Regions from separate parts of the Bacillus sp. LLTC93 genome, predicted to be linked through region 2. Evidence: riboswitches for the same ligand, from Rfam matches in the RefSeq annotation. Region 2 holds a riboswitch; the other holds the start of a gene.

Region 1 (3,389 bases), on a different contig from region 2:
CATGCTCATCAATTTTTTTGCCAAGCATTTCAGCATAGACGTGAGCTGGAAGTGGCAAGAATGGTGAACCGAAGCAAGTAGAGAATGTTGTTTCTGGTGACGTCACACCACGCTCAGTTCCTGCTAATTTACTTGTGTAACCACTCAAGAAATGGTACATTGCCTGTTCTTTTGTTAAACGGCTGATTGGAGGTAAAACGCCAAACGCATCAGCTGTTAAGAAGACAATGGCAGATGGATGACCTGCAATACTCGGTTTCACAATGTTATCAATCATTTCGATTGGGTAAGCAGCACGTGTGTTTTCAGTAAAGAATGTGTCATCATAATCCGCTTCACGTGTTTCCTCATCAAGCACAACATTTTCAAGCACTGATCCGAAGCTGATGGCTTTGTAGATTTGTGGTTCTTTTTCTTCACTTAAGTTCACACATTTCGCATAGCATCCGCCCTCGATATTGAAGACACCTGTGCCAGACCACCCGTGTTCATCGTCTCCGATCAGCTTACGGCTTGCGCTTGCAGAAAGCGTTGTTTTCCCAGTACCTGAAAGGCCGAAGAATAACGCGACATCTCCCTCTTGACCAACGTTTGCTGAGCAGTGCATTGATAAAATATCTTGCTCAGGCAGCAGGTAGTTCATGACAGAGAAAATCGATTTCTTCATCTCTCCTGCATACTCTGTTCCACCGATAAGAATCGTCCGTTTTTCAAAAGAAACGATAATGAACGTTTCAGAGTTCGTTCCATCTGTTTCAGGATCTGCTTTAAAGTGAGGTGCAGATAAGATGGTGAAAGGTTTTTCGTTTGATGATGGCGTTGATCCATCAGGTCTGATGAATAGCTGCTTTGCAAAGAGATTGTGCCATGCAAATTCGTTTATCACTGTAATCGGCATACGGTATCTTTCGTCAGCGCCGGCAAACCCTTCAAAGACAAATAGTTCATCACGTTCTTTTAAGTATGAGACAACCTTTGTATATAAACGATCAAATGCATCTTTAGAGATCGGCTGGTTTACATGACCCCAATCGATTTTATGCTCAGAGCTTTCTTCTTTGACGATAAATTTATCTTTAGGCGAACGTCCAGTGTAAGCACCAGTTGTGGCGCGGACAGCTCCTGTTGATGTTAAAACGCCTTCATTACGTGCCAAAATCTTTTCAACAAGTTTCGGAACAGATAAATTTTGGTGCGTATTTTCTAATGAGAGCAATGACTGCAAATCTTCTTTTAAATCCACTGAGTTCATAAAAAAACCCTTCCTTTACCGTTGAATTTGTTTGTTTTGATTAGTATAACACATTGATAATAATAGTCTATACTATTTAAATATTTTTGTGTGTGTTTTTTCATTTCTGCTATGAAAATATGCTTTTTGGTGATGCTAATGATGTGGTGAAAAAAGCGGGGAGATAATTCCTATGAAGCATTGACATGACGCAAGGGTTTAAGATAAGATATCTTATTGAACGGATACTCTTATCCCGAGTTGGTGGAGGGACAGGCCCGATGAAGCCCAGCAACCGGTTTCTTACGAAAAAGGCATGAAAATGCTGAGAAACCAAGGTGCTAACCTGATGCAAGGTACAAGAACACCTTGAGCGATAAGAGTGAAAGGCATGCGATCTCAGACCCTTTCCTCGCAATGAAGGAAATGGTTTTTTTATTTTTGGGACATCATATGAACAAATTGCCAATAACATCTCTAATATAAACGTTTTCATATAAGAGGGAACGAGTTCCGTATCATATTGGAGGCCTCATCTTGGGATGATGTGGCCTTGTACAGGAGGAAATAGCCATTATGAGTCAAAATCGTCGTTTATTTACATCAGAATCAGTGACAGAAGGACATCCGGATAAAATCTGTGATCAAATTTCAGACAGCATTTTAGATGAAATTTTAAAGAAAGATCCAAATGCACGTGTCGCCTGTGAAACTTCTGTAACAACCGGTCTCGTATTAGTAAGCGGTGAAATTACAACGTCTACTTATGTCGATATTCCAAAAACGGTACGTGACACGATTAAGGAAATTGGCTACACACGTGCGAAATATGGTTTTGATGCGGAAACATGTGCTGTGCTAACATCAATTGATGAACAGTCTGCTGATATTGCGCAAGGTGTAGACAAAGCGCTTGAAGCACGTGAAGGAACAATGACTGACGAAGAAATTGATGCGATTGGTGCAGGTGACCAAGGGCTTATGTTTGGTTTTGCAAACAACGAAACAGAAGAGCTGATGCCGCTGCCGATTTCACTAGCGCATAAATTATCTCGTCGTTTAACAGAAGTACGCAAGGATCAAACACTTGCATACCTTCGCCCAGATGGAAAAACACAAGTAACAGTTGAATATGATGAACAAAACAAACCAGTTCGTATTGACACGGTGGTTATCTCTACACAGCATGCACCAGAAGTGACGCTTGAACAAATTCAAAGCGACTTAAAAGAGCATGTCATCCGCCCAGTGGTTCCAAGTGAACTGATTGATGAAGAGACAAAATACTTTATTAACCCAACAGGCCGTTTCGTGATCGGTGGACCTCAAGGGGATGCTGGTTTAACTGGACGTAAAATCATCGTTGATACGTATGGCGGCTACGCTCGTCATGGCGGCGGTGCTTTCTCTGGTAAGGACGCAACAAAGGTTGACCGTTCTGCGGCATATGCTGCTCGTTACGTAGCGAAAAACATCGTAGCAGCTGGCCTTGCAGATTCTTGTGAAGTACAACTTGCTTATGCAATTGGTGTTGCACAGCCTGTATCGATTTCAATTGATACATTCGGAACAGGAAAAGCTTCTGAAGAAAAATTAATTGAAGTGGTTCGTGCGAACTTTGATCTACGTCCGGCTGGCATTATTAAAATGCTCGATTTGCGTCGTCCGATCTATAAACAAACAGCTGCATACGGACATTTTGGCCGTCACGACTTAGATCTCCCGTGGGAAAAAACGGATAAAGCCGACACGCTTCGCAAAGAAGCATTAGGACAATAACAACATAGAAAACCGCTTATTTTAAGCGGTTTTCCTTTTGATTAAAAAAAATTCTACAAAAAGCAAAAAAATGTGAAACAAAATCGGACAAATAACTGTCTAATTATAGGTCTACTTTTAAGAAATAACATAACGTGGAGGCAATAATATGTGTGGGTTTGTTGGTGTATTTAATCACCGTCCATTGTCCGAAACTACTGAGCAGGAAGAGTTAATTAAACAAATGAATCGTCTCATCGTTCATCGTGGTCCGGATGATGAGGGATACTTCCATGATGAACATGTAGGATTTGGATTTAGACGTTTAAGTATTATAGATGTTGAACATGGAAAGCAGCCGCTTTCTTATGAAGATGAAAAATATTGGATTGTTTTCAAC
Region 2 (3,389 bases):
AGCGGCATGTGACATTTTGGCTGGGTATGACAGAATGGATTCGACGGCACCGAGGCTAACGGCGAATACAGGTAATGTGACGGCATCCACTAATTCTTTGACTGCCGCTTGGTTTTCTAGTTCAAATGAGAGAACAGCTCCTGCTCCGCTTGCTTGCTTACGCTGAATGTCTGCACCTGGATGGTCATCTAAGCCTGGGTAGTATACTTTTTTCACCGCAGGATGTTCTTTTAGAAATGAAGCCAGTTCGAATGCCGTTTGGCTTGCTTTTTCTAATCTGACCTGAAGGGTTTTTAGCCCTCTTAACACAAGCCAGCAATCCTGTACGCCAAGGACCGCACCGAAGGAGTTTTGCAGCGAATATAGGTCATCTCCCAGCTTCTCATCTTTAACCACTGCTAAGCCTGACAGCACATCACTGTGGCCGCTTAAAAATTTCGTTGCGCTGTGCAGCACAATATCAACGCCAAGGTCTAGCGGCCGCTGAAGAGCAGGCGTTAAAAACGTATTATCTAAGAAGGTCAAACAGTCATGCTCTTTTGCAAGCTGGACGACGCCTTCAATATCCGTAATGCCTAGTGTAGGGTTTGACGGTGTTTCCATATAAATGACCTTCGTATTCGATTGAATGCCTTGTTTGACTTCATTTAAATCTGTCATATCCACAAAGGTGTGCTCAATTCCAAATCTCGAAAGGACTTGCGTGATCATACGGAATGTTCCGCCATACACATCTCTTGTGACAAGGACGTGATCTCCTTTTGATAAAAGAAGAAAAGCGGTCGAAATGGCTGCCATGCCTGATGCAAAGGCAAGCCCTCTTGTTCCTCCTTCTAACGCTGCAATGGTATCCTCTAATGCTTGACGTGTAGGTGTCCCTGATCTGGAGTAGTCATATTGGCCAAATTCGTCAAAGCTGCTTTGATGAAATGTGGACGCATGCTGAATCGGCACACTGACTGCACCTGTTGACCGGTCTGTTTTAAACGCATTATGAACAAGTTGTGTTTCGAGAGTCCAATCGTGTGTGGTCATTTTGCGTGTACCTCCTCTTTTACTTGTGATAGTGCCTGTTTCAAATCTGCTTTTAGGTCATCCACATGCTCAATGCCAACAGAGAAACGAAGCAGTTTGTTACACACACCGTTTGCAATGCGAATTTCTTCTGGAATGTCCATGTGCGTTTGCGTGGCAGGATACGTAATGAAGCTTTCGATTCCGCCAAGACTTTCAGCAAAACAAATCGTTTTCAGCTGCTTTAAAAATGGATTGACCCAGTCCTCTTTGGCTACTCGGAATGACAGCATCCCTCCCTTTCCTGGGTAAAGAACATCTTGAATCTCAGGCTGCTTCTCTAAAAACTCTGCTAACTCCTTCGCATTTGCCTCGTGCTGGCGCATTCTAAGAGCCAATGTTTTCATCCCTCTCATTAAAAGCCATGAATCAAATGGAGATAGAACCGCTCCGATGGCATTTTGATGCTGGAACATGTCTTCAGATAGCTGCTCCCCTTTTGTGACAACGAGCCCGGCAAGGACGTCGTTATGTCCGCCTAAATATTTGGTTGCGCTATGAATGACAATGTCCGCTCCAAGCGTAATCGGCTTTTGCAAGACTGGTGTGTAAAAGGTGTTATCGACAATCACCAAAGCGTCATGCTCTTTTGCAATCTGCGCTATTTTTTGAATATCTGCTTCCTGCATGAGTGGATTTGTCGGCGTTTCAATAAAGACGGCTTTTGTGTTTGGCGTGATTTTAGAGCGTAAACAGTCTTCATCTGAAAAATCATCGTACAGAAAACGCAAACCGTATTTTTTCCATTCGTTTTCAAACAAACGGTATGTTCCGCCATATAAGTCTGATGAGACAATGAGTTCATCTCCGCTCTCAAATAGAGCCATGATCGTTTGGATCGCTGCCATTCCCGAACTGAAAGCAAAACCGGCCGTCCCTTCTTCTAGCGAAGCAATCGCATCCTCTACAAGTTGTCTAGTTGGGTTTTTCGTTCGAATGTAATCAAAACCTGTTGATTCACCTATGCCTCTATGTCTGTATGCTGTTGAAAGATAAATGGGAGGACTGACAGTGCCAGTCGCCTCTTCGCTACGGTTTCCAATTTGCGCTAATTTCGTTTCCACATGTTCTTTCATTTGACACCATCCTAAGTAAAAATCTGATTTCAAAACAGAAAACCCCTTCTTCATAAGAAGAAGGGGTTTAATCGCTTCCTCTTATCTTCCAAGCAAAAAAGCTGCTTGCTGGATTTAGCACCTTGGTACATCACATGAAGTGATGCATACCGGTTGCTGAGGTTTCAAAGGGCCAGTCCCTCCACCTCTCACGATAAGAATGTGTTGTCTGTCTGTTCTAATTCCTAATACTGTAACGCATTAAAACTCATTTTTCAAGGGGAAATGTCATGATTAATTAAAATTTTCTGTATTTTATAACAGAATGGATGTCAGTCGATTTGATTGCATGTTAGCATATAGGAACAACGATGTTTTTCATGTTACAATGAATGGAAACGTTTCACTTGTGATGAATTTGGTTAGCTGGAGGAATGGATTATGGTGAAGAAAACAGGAATCATACAAGAGGAAATCTTACAGTCAAAAGAACTCGGAACGGACATGACCGTTTTAATCTATTTGCCAGTTAATTACTCCCCTCTTTATACATATCATGTCATCATTGCACAAGATGGTCATGATTATTTCCGCTTAGGTAAAATAGGCAGACAGGCGGAAGAATTGATGCAAAACAAAGAAATGGAACGTTCGATTATCATTGGTGTTCCTTATGAAAATGTCACTGAAAGGCGAAATACGTATCACCCAGATGGCACAAAGTTTGAGGCGTATAAACGCTTTTTGGCAAATGAACTTGTTCCTTATATTGATGAACACTATCCAACGTATCAAATTGGGTCAGGACGTACATTTATTGGGGATTCACTAGGCGCTACGATCTCACTCATGACAGCTATTGATTATCCTTCTTTATTTGGTGGGCTGATTTTGCAGTCTCCATATGTTGATAAGTCGGTCTTAGAAGCCGTCAAACAGACAACAGCACTTTCTCATTATGCCATTATCCATCAAATTGGATTGGAAGAAACGGCTGTGAAAACAACAGATGGCCAAGTGCTTGATTTTATCAAACCGAATGAAGACTTAAAAGCCCTTCTTGAACAGTCTGGTGCGGATTATTTATTTGAGACATTCGCAGGGGATCATAAATGGACGTTTTGGCAGCCACTCATTGCCCCTTCGTTAAAAAGAATGCTCCCATATTCGTTAATCAACTGAATTTTGTTATAATAAACAATAATAAATACTTTCTTAATCAGGAGGGAACATGATGAAATACGGAGTTGTTATATTTCC

The links. A riboswitch is a leader RNA that binds a small molecule or an ion and turns the genes downstream of it on or off. The one in region 2 is predicted to bind S-adenosylmethionine.
Region 1: it holds a riboswitch for S-adenosylmethionine, as region 2 does, so the genes downstream of both, metK (methionine adenosyltransferase) here and C6W18_RS12215 (methionine biosynthesis PLP-dependent protein) in region 2, are expected to answer to the same signal.

Annotation. Positions count from the first base shown of each region.
Region 1 is NZ_PVME01000007.1:30,551-33,939, forward strand. Features, by position in the region: gene pckA (phosphoenolpyruvate carboxykinase (ATP)) at 1-1,252, opposite strand, end outside; SAM riboswitch class I at 1,480-1,614, shown strand; gene metK (methionine adenosyltransferase) at 1,808-3,010, shown strand; gene asnB (asparagine synthase (glutamine-hydrolyzing)) at 3,159-3,389, shown strand, end outside.
Region 2 is NZ_PVME01000003.1:521,860-525,248, forward strand. Features, by position in the region: gene metC (cystathionine beta-lyase) at 1-1,035, opposite strand, end outside; gene C6W18_RS12215 (methionine biosynthesis PLP-dependent protein) at 1,032-2,150, opposite strand; SAM riboswitch class I at 2,229-2,350, opposite strand; gene C6W18_RS12220 (alpha/beta hydrolase) at 2,571-3,311, shown strand; gene C6W18_RS12225 (YjcG family protein) at 3,364-3,389, shown strand, end outside.